DNA from 2 places in the Paenibacillus stellifer genome. Region 1 is predicted to be linked to the other one. Evidence: riboswitches for the same ligand, from Rfam matches in the RefSeq annotation. Region 1 holds a riboswitch; the other holds the start of a gene.
The links. A riboswitch is a leader RNA that binds a small molecule or an ion and turns the genes downstream of it on or off. The one in region 1 is predicted to bind cyclic di-AMP.
Positions count from the first base shown of each region.

Region 2: it holds a riboswitch for cyclic di-AMP, as region 1 does, so the genes downstream of both, PSTEL_RS14490 (APC family permease) here and PSTEL_RS00845 (C40 family peptidase) in region 1, are expected to answer to the same signal.

Region 1 covers NZ_CP009286.1:147,865-152,471, reverse strand. The annotation lists gene PSTEL_RS00855 (hypothetical protein) at 1-704, shown strand, start outside; cyclic di-AMP (ydaO/yuaA leader) riboswitch at 949-1,089, shown strand; gene PSTEL_RS00850 (C40 family peptidase) at 1,142-1,570, shown strand; cyclic di-AMP (ydaO/yuaA leader) riboswitch at 1,939-2,079, shown strand; gene PSTEL_RS00845 (C40 family peptidase) at 2,084-2,575, shown strand; gene PSTEL_RS00840 (GNAT family N-acetyltransferase) at 2,851-3,354, shown strand; gene PSTEL_RS00835 (4a-hydroxytetrahydrobiopterin dehydratase) at 3,620-3,907, opposite strand; gene PSTEL_RS00830 (hypothetical protein) at 4,103-4,396, opposite strand; gene motA (flagellar motor stator protein MotA) at 4,588-4,607, shown strand, end outside.
Region 2 covers NZ_CP009286.1:3,138,390-3,142,996, forward strand. The annotation lists gene PSTEL_RS14485 (ABC transporter ATP-binding protein) at 1-689, opposite strand, end outside; gene PSTEL_RS14490 (APC family permease) at 934-2,751, opposite strand; cyclic di-AMP (ydaO/yuaA leader) riboswitch at 2,877-3,033, opposite strand; gene PSTEL_RS14495 (disulfide oxidoreductase) at 3,188-3,628, opposite strand; gene PSTEL_RS14500 (DsbA family protein) at 3,625-4,380, opposite strand.

The sequences.
Region 1 (4,607 bases):
CTGCTCTGCTGCGCTACCCTTCGGAGAATGCTGGAGGCAGCGCGTCCGGCCGGCTGCTGTACTCGGTTGAGGCCCAGCTTGGCCTGCTCCATGACCCGGCCGTGATGCGCTGGCTGTGGACCCTGCTGATTCTGGCGGCCGTCCGCCTGCTTCTTACACCCTTCATTCGTGCTGGACTGCTGTATGAGCTGCATCAGGAGAGCCGCGGAGAACGGGGTCTGTTCTTTTTTTCCGGGATGAAGAAGTATGGCTTGCCGATCCTGCTCTTCAGCGCAATCGAGTGGGTGCTCACCCTTCTCCCCCTATACTGGCTGCTCCCGAAGGGCTTGCAGTTGCTGCACACTTCACCCTCCGGACCTTCACTCCTGCTCACGGTCCTCCCCGTCCTCCTGGCCTGGCTGCTGTATGTGTGGCTCATCCGGCTGCTGCTGCTGTACATGCAGTTCGGATACACCGGAGAGACCGGCATCCTGCCATCTCTGCTCACCGCCCTTCGCCGGTTCCCTTCCGCCGCGGGCATCGGATTCCTGATGGGTGGCGGAAGCCTGCTCGTCCTTGTAATCAGCGCCGCCACAGGCCTGCTGCTTCCGGGCTTCCCTGCTCTGCTTCTCAGACAGCTTGCTCCCCTGCCCTCGCTCGTATTCGGCCTCTGGGGACTTGCCTCTCAATATCATACTTGGCGGGGAGAACGAATAAGATCCTGAGCCCCCCTGGAAAACCCTTTCATTTATGCTATTTTTCAAGAAAAAGAGTTCAGAATCCTTGACGGGAATCTGAACTCTTCTTTTATTTCCCCTTCTCCAAACTCTTCCTCGGACGAAAAGGATTTGCCAAACGAGAAAACCTCTGCTACAATGAGGCTTGTGTTGAGGGTAACAAGTTTGTAATCTTTTAAAAAGATAAGCTATTTTGACGACTGTAGTCTAATTATGTCGAATTCATATTGAGGTGCACAACAAGCCAAATCCCTGGGCACCGGGGAGCGGGGGAACCATTTCTTTGGGTGAATTGATCTCGTAACAGAGGGATCATAGGGAACCTTCAAACCGAATCCTTAAGCTAACCACGCAGGCATTTGGAAGGGGAATTTCAGTTGAAATCGTTCAAGAAGAAAATCGCAGCCGCTGCGTTGGGTGTTGTGATGGCTTTCACATTGGGTACCGGAAGCGCTTTCGCAGACTCCAAGATGGACACTGTTATCTCTAAAACAATCGGAATCTCTTATAAAACCGGCGGCACGACAACAGCCGGCTTCGACTGCTCGGGATATACCCGCTATGTCTTCACGAAACTAGGTCTTTCACTTCCTCGCACTTCTCAAGCGCAATACAAAGTAGGATCCTCCGTATCCCGCAGCGAGCTGCGCTCCGGCGATCTTGTCTTCTTCAATACGACGGGAAGAGGCGTCTCCCACGTTGGTATTTATGTCGGCAACGGCAAATTCGCCAATTCTTCCTCCTCGCACGGCGTCACGATCAGCTCACTGAGCCAGTCGTACTGGGCCAGCCGCTATGTAGGCGCCAAGCGCGTTATGAGCAAAACCGCTTATCAATCGGTCGCATACGATTAATGATCTGCAATCATTACCCACCCGGATCTGATTTCTCCGATCAATTCCGGGTTTTTTCCTATTTAAGGTAAATATACACCAGATCATTCGCCCTGAAACAGTCCCCGCGAGAAATGAAAAACAAATTTTTTTGTCGGTCCTCAAAGATGCTCAATCCCAGAGAATTCGCGGGTTTTGGACAAATTCATAGGTAAGCGCCTAAATGAAAGCGTTATAAAAATGATTACAGCTATGTACAAAATGATTGCCAAGCGGCTAAAGGTTTGTTACAATTATCGCAATGAAATCTTAGTAACATTTTTGTAATGAATATTAACGTTTTCGCGATCTTTTTGTTACGAATGAATCGCTATACATCGAAATCACAATTACAGTAGGTGCCGAGTTCCCTGAAGCAGGGAAGCGGGGGAACCATCTTTGGGTGAATTGACCTCCTATTTAAAGAGTGGTCATAGGGGACCTTCTACCGAACCCTTAAGCTAACCTCGCAGGCATTGGAAGGAGTCCAATCGTTTGAAGAAGAAGTTGGTGGCAGCATTCCTCAGTTTCTCCATCGTTCTAGCAATCGGAGCAGGCAGCGCACTCGCCGATTCCAAAATGGATAAGGTGATTGGCAGCGCGATCGGAACCAAATATGTATCCGGCGGTACAACGACGAGCGGATTTGATTGCTCCGGGTTCACCATGTATGTGTTCAATCAAATCGGAATTGATCTGCCGCATCAGTCCGGCTCCCAGTATCAGATGGGCGAAGCCGTATCCCGCAGCGAACTGCGAGCGGGGGATCTCGTGTTCTTCAACACTAGCGGAAAAGGCGTATCCCATGTCGGCATTTATGTCGGCGACGGCAAATTCGCCCATGCTTCCACTTCCAGAGGCGTTATCATTACCTCTTTGAGTGACAGCTACTATGTGAACCGCTACGTCGGCGCCAAGCGCGTTATGAGCAACACCAAGTACCAGGCTGCGGCTGCCGATGCGCAAGATGACGATAACGTTCAATAATGTACTATTAATGTAGATTTGCCCCTGCCGGTCGCTGACCGCAGGGTTTTTTATTTGATACGCGACATTTTGACCGTCTTATTTACCATTTACCCCTTTCAAAATTTGTCAAACGCCGTTTATGAAGGAAATGACAAATTTCGGCGATTTATTTGAGAAATTGGGTACGGACACCGAGGAAAGTTTTTGCGTCGGTCCGGCCCTTTTTGTATATAATTTAAATAAAGGTCAGAAGCACAGGGTCTTGACTCTTGGATAAGGAGGCCGCTGAACTTATGATTAGCTCACCTGTAATTTTTCACGCCGTCCCTATGACAGCCGCGCATGCCAAAGATATCTGCACCTGGCATTACAAGGCGCCTTACAATATTTACGGCTGGCTATCCTGGGAGCAGATGGAGGCGCTCGGCATCGAATTCGGGGATCCGCGCATCCGCCGGGAGCAGTATGTTTCGATTATGAATCAGAATGACGAGCTTTGCGGCTTTGCCCAGCTATTCCCTTTAGACGGTGAGGTCCGCACAGTAAGGCTGGGGCTCGGCATGCATCCCGATTTATGCGGCCAGGGCACCGGGCATCTGTTCGTCAGTGCAATCATCGAGGAAGCCCGCAAGCGGTATCCCCGGCGGGAAATCGACCTGGAGGTCCTCACCTGGAACCAGAGAGCGATCCGCGCTTACCGGAAGGCCGGCTTCACCATTACCGATGCTTACGAGCGCCGTACGCCAAATGGAGTTAAGCCGTTTTATTGCATGGTTTACGATAAATCGCGGGCCTGACTATAGAAGCGGATACGCAGTCGAACCAGAGGAAATTGCGGGCGTGCCATGTGACCTGCCGTTGCCGTTGTCCGGGAAGCAATAAACGGAGTATCAGCGACAAACGCCTGCAGCGGTCTTTTAGACGCCAGGAGATACACGAGAAACAGAAATACGCCTTCCATCCTGCAGCCTCGCGGCTTCAGCGAAAGAAGGCGTATTTGTTAATGCTGTATCTATTGCGCGATTCTTGAGCTTCCGGGTAATGGGCTTACCGTGTCTTCTCTTACCGTGTTTTCTCGAACGCCTCATTAAATTCATGGGCTTCCCGAACGTCGAGCGCGGTAATTCCGCCTTCTTCACCCGTTGACAGACGCAGAGTAACCGTTTTATAGTCGATGGTAATATGCGGATGATGGGCGAACGCTTCCGAAATGGCGGCTACTTCATCCACGAAGGCAATCCCCTTCATAAAATCGCTGAACACATATTTGCGCACCATGGCTCCGTCATCCAGCTTCCAGCCATCCAGTTTGCCTATCTGCTCCTGCAGTTCTCCCTCGGTTAACAGCACTTTAGATTTCCTCCCTTGACAGCCGCCGGCTTCCCGCAGCCTTCCTTAAAACAAACATCCCTCAGTCTTCAATCCAAGGGATGCGCCAGGCTAAGGCTTATTTTCGGTTTAATGTATTCTGGGCTCCCGGCATTTATACCTTGGACACCCCCAATTTTACCATGAGGGCACATTCGGGGCAAATGAGCGGAGTCCTCAGATCAGCGCGACAGACTCCAAATCCTCTTCCCCTACCAGAATATTGATCCGATGCCCTTCCTTATCATAAATCACGACACCGCTGCCCACCTGTATGACAGGCTCGTTGCCCAAAGCAAAGAACAGATCCTCCGCGAGCGCCTCCCATACTTCCAGCTTCGATTCACGCGGCAGCTTCTGCCACTCCTCCGGGTCCATTTCAAAGAACAGATAGCTGTCTGGTATACATTCAACCGCTTTCGTTAAATCGTTCAATATATCGCCGTAATCTCTTCCATGCTTCACACCCACTGCTATCACTCCGCTTCTAAAGACTATGAATACCCTTTCCTTACCCATTATAGCCTAAACGCCTTCACAAAAAAGGCCGTGCTGTCGATAAATAAATTATGGCTTCATTGTTCTTCGCCGATCGGCCCGCCGCCATTCATGGATGAAAGCTGCGGAGTTCAATATTTAAATCTCATGGACGAGGTGTATGCATGCAAATCTCATCAATTAT
Region 2 (4,607 bases), 2.7 Mb from region 1:
GTCATCACTTCGCCTGGGGTTCCTTCGCTGATCACAGTGCCTGATTTGATCGCAACCATATGCTGGGCGTAGCGCGAGGCATGATTCAGGTCATGAACGACCATAATAATGGTTCTTCCTTCCCGATCATTCAGCATTTGGAGCAGCTGCAGCACTTCAAGCTGATGGGCCATATCTAGGAAGGTCGTCGGTTCATCGAGGAACAGAATTTCCGTCTCCTGTGCAAGAGCCATGGCAATCCAGGCACGCTGCCGCTGTCCGCCGGAGAGGCGTTCGATCGGCCGGTCTCCAAATGCGGTCATACCGGTAACTTCAATCGCATTCGCCACAATCCGGCGATCCTCGGAAGTCAGTGAGCCGAAGCCTTTTTGATGCGGATAGCGTCCGTAAGCAACCAATTCGGATACCGTCAGTCCGTCCGGAGCAGTGGGATTCTGCGGAAGTATAGCCAACTGGCGGGCCACTTCCTTGGTCGATTGACTGTGAATGGATTTGCCATCCAGCAGCACGCTGCCTCCGGCCGGCTTCATCAGCCGGGACATCGTTTTGAGAATCGTCGACTTCCCTGATCCGTTCGCGCCTACGAGCGCTGTGATCTTTCCGGTTGGAATGGTCAGATTGAGGTCTTTAACAATAATCGACTCCGAATATCCGATGCTTAATTGATTCGCGTTCAGGCGTTCCGCCATTTCACTTCACTCCTCATCCTCATCAAAGCGGTATAACCGCTGTAATAGTAACCGTTCATGTCCCTGCTATCAACCATCGAGCAATATAGCTCTCTTCTATATAAATGATATTGATTCTCATTATCTATGTCAACTTGAAAGATACTGAAAAATCGATATTTTCGGAAAACCTTTGTTTTTTCAGCAAAAAAACCGCCCCGGTGAACCCGGAACGGTCTTTGAGAACAAAGCAGATCTTACTAAGCTATTTATTTAAATGATAAGGCACTGTTGCGACGACAATATCTTTATGATTCATCAGATAAGTCCGGATAAACACACTTGTTTGATTATGCAGGACTGCCTGCCACCAGTGCTTCGTGATAAACTGCGGAATCAGAATCGTAATATGGTCCGTTGAGGCTGTCTTCCATTCGACCGTGTCGATAAATTTGACCAGCGGCCGTATAATGCTGCGGTAACGCGAGCGGAGCACGATCAGACGGACACCCGGGTTCCATTCCTCCCACTTCTGCTCCATCTTGCGGATCTCTTCCTCATCAAAGCCGACGTACAGCGCCACTACGTTATCGGTGAGCGACTTTGCATAGCTTAGCGAGTGAAGCACCGCGCGCGTCACGCCGGATACCGGAACGACGATCGTGCTGCCCTTGATTACCGGCTTCTCGGCATCAAGCTGAATCCGGAGCTGGTCTGCCGTATTCATATAATGCTTATGAATCCGGAAGAAGATCAGCATCACGATCGGCAGAAAGATGAAGGCTACCCACACATTCGAGAATTTCGTAATAATGAAGATCATCGTAATGGTCAGAGTTGTCAGCATCCCGATGGTGTTGACAATAAATTTCGTTCTCCACCCTGCAGGCTTCAGCTTATACCAGCGGATCATCATTCCGAGCTGGGACAGGGTGAACGGAATAAATACGCCAACTGCGTACAGCGGAATAAGATTGGTAGTCTCCCCGTGGAACGCTGCAACAAGAACCGCAGAGGCGACACCCAGAAAAATTATGCCGTTCGAGAATCCAAGCCGGTCACCGCGAACCATGAAGGCATGCGGCATGTATTTATCCTTGGCCAGCATGAACGACAGCAGCGGGAAAGCCGAGTACGCGGTGTTGGCCGCCAGGAACAGGATAGCCGCTGTAACCGCCTGAATCGCGTAGTAGAGGAAGCCGCGTCCGAAGGTCGATTCCGCGATCTGCGATACGACCGTCTCTTTCGCGTTGGGCGAAATGCCGAACCAGTAAGCGAGCAGCGTAATCCCCGTGAACATGAAACCGAGGATCAGACCCATCATCATCAGCGTCTTGGCCGCATTCTTCTCAGCCGGAGCCTTGAAGTTCGGAATGGCGTTCGATACCGCTTCAACACCGGTCAACGCCGAACACCCGGAGCTGAAGGCTTTTAGCAGCAGGAACAGGCTGACATTCGAAACGGCCGTCCCGATTTCGGGAACGTCGGCGTGTGCTCCACCGGTTGCGTACTTGATCACGCCTGTCACGATCAGAACGACGATAGACAGGACGAACAGATACACCGGAATCGCGATGAAGGAGGCCGACTCCGTCACGCCGCGAAGATTGATGATCGTCAGAATGATGATAACCGTCACGGCGATGGCTACGGCGTGGTCATGCAGGCTCGGATAAGCCGACGTGATCGCGTCCGTACCCGCCGAGGCGCTTACGGCAACCGTCAGGATGTAATCCACCAGAAGAGAACCGCCGGCCAGCAGTCCTGTTGAGACGCCCAGATTATCCTTGGCGACAATATACGCTCCCCCGCCCTGCGGGTAAGAGAAGATCGTCTGCCGGTACGACAAAATCAGAATCGCCAGCAATGCCAGAACAGCAAGAGCGATCGGCAGCGAATACCAGACCGCCGTGAAGCCGACTGTTACAAGCACGAGCAGTATTTGTTCCGTACCATAAGCGACGGATGAGAGTGCGTCGGAGGACAGAACGGCAAGTGCTTTCAGCTTGCTTAATTTCTCCTGTTCAAGCTCTGTTGACTTCCTTGGACGGCCGATCAACAGCCGTTTGACTCTGCTTACCATGTTGGATCCAGTTCCTCTCTTTGGTGAGTTGAAACGGTAATACCGTGCGCCGTTTTCAGTGGTTAATTTTCATAAATGGAGGCACAAAAATAAGCATACGGTAATGACCGCATGCTTAAGACATGATCATTATCCACTGTGGCTTACGAGGTTAGCTGGCGGATTCGGACTGTGGAAGCCCTACGGACCGAACATTTCGGTTCCGATTCACCCCTTGACCGGCTGGCGGTCATGTTGGTTCCCCCGTTTTTCCGTTATGGGAAAATTCAGCGCATATTCAACTTCTCACAAGGTCTAATATTAGTCGATAAACCCGGAGCAGTAAACAGTGAATAAGATGAAAATAAATTGAAAAACCGACTAAAAAGCGCAAATTTCCAGTAAGAAATCTTCTACTCTTTCATTCTCTTGTTTTATCCCTCAGGCTCTTGATTTTTCATTCTCCAAGGCTGTCTTCTTCAACTGACCGTTCTCTCCCGTTCCAGAGCAGCAGTCCGATCAGCACAAATGCCGTGAGCGCCAGAAGCGGAACCGTCACAAATCCGAACCAATTGAGATAGTCCTTGGTGCATGGGACGCCGATGCTGCAGGATGCAATACGTCCAAGAGCGGGTATTTTCTGTTCTGCGTAATGATAGGTCGAAATGCTCCCTCCAATTATGCACAAAGGCAAAATGTAGGGAATGATCTTCTTGTCGTTCCGGTAGGTCGCAATGCCGAGCAGCACGAACTGCGGGTACATGAAAATCCGCTGAAACCAGCACAGCTTGCAGGGTTCGTATTTAAGCACTTCGCTTAAGTAAAGACTGCCTGCTACCGCAACCAACGAGACAAACCAGGCAAGGTACAGACAGTGGCGTCTTACGAACTCCTTCATTTCGACTCTGCCGCCTTCGCCGCCGACTCGATTGCGTCTCCCACTTCGTTCAAAGCAAGGGCATTTCGGACCGCAGTCCCGTTGACAAACAGCGTCGGCGTGCTTGACACCCCATTGTCGGAGGCTGTCTTGTTATCGCGTGACAGTTCGTCGGCATAGGTGCGATTCTGGATATCAGTGCGAAGAAGTTCGTAATCGATATCGAGCTGCTCTTTTTGGGCCAACTCCACCAGCTTGTCCTCGGCAGCCCATCCTGAGTTCTCTTCTCCCTGGTTCTCGTACATCGCATCATAGAATTTCCAGAAGGCATCGCTGTTCTGATGATAGACCGACAGAGCGGCAAGAGAAGCTGTCTCGGAGTCGGGGCCGATAAACGACATATTGACGAAATACAGCGCCGCCTTGCCCGTATTGATATACTTGTCCATCAGTTCAGGCTTGACGCTATTCGTGAACTGAGCACAGGAGGGACATTGGAAATCGCCGAACTCCACAAGCTTGACCGGTGCGTCGGCCTGTCCAAGCCTTGGGAGAGTCGAATAGTCGAACTCGGCCGGCGTGGAGGCGGTGTTCTTGGTTTCTGAATCTTGGGAGGCTAAGGCAAACAGTCCGGCGAAAATCGCGATGACCAGAACCACTGAGGCGATCAGCAGTATTCGCGTTTTCTTTTTTTGGCGTTCCTGCTCCAGTCGCCGCCTCTCTTGTTGACTCTGGGCATTGGAAGGAGTGCTTCTTCTTCTCGGATTGCTCAATGTAAGTCTTTCCTTTCTGTCCCGTCGGACTTCATATTCAATAGATGATTTCTATTGGTAATAGTAAAAAGTATATAGTTCAGCTTATATCCTTGCAAATGGAAGGGAAAGGGAACTCAGCCTTCTTTCCTGTCCTGAGAGCGCCCGAACATGGACATGCACCTATTTCTGCCCTTTAAGGTTGTGATTATGCATTTTTTTCCCGGCAAAAAAAGAGCGCACGCCCA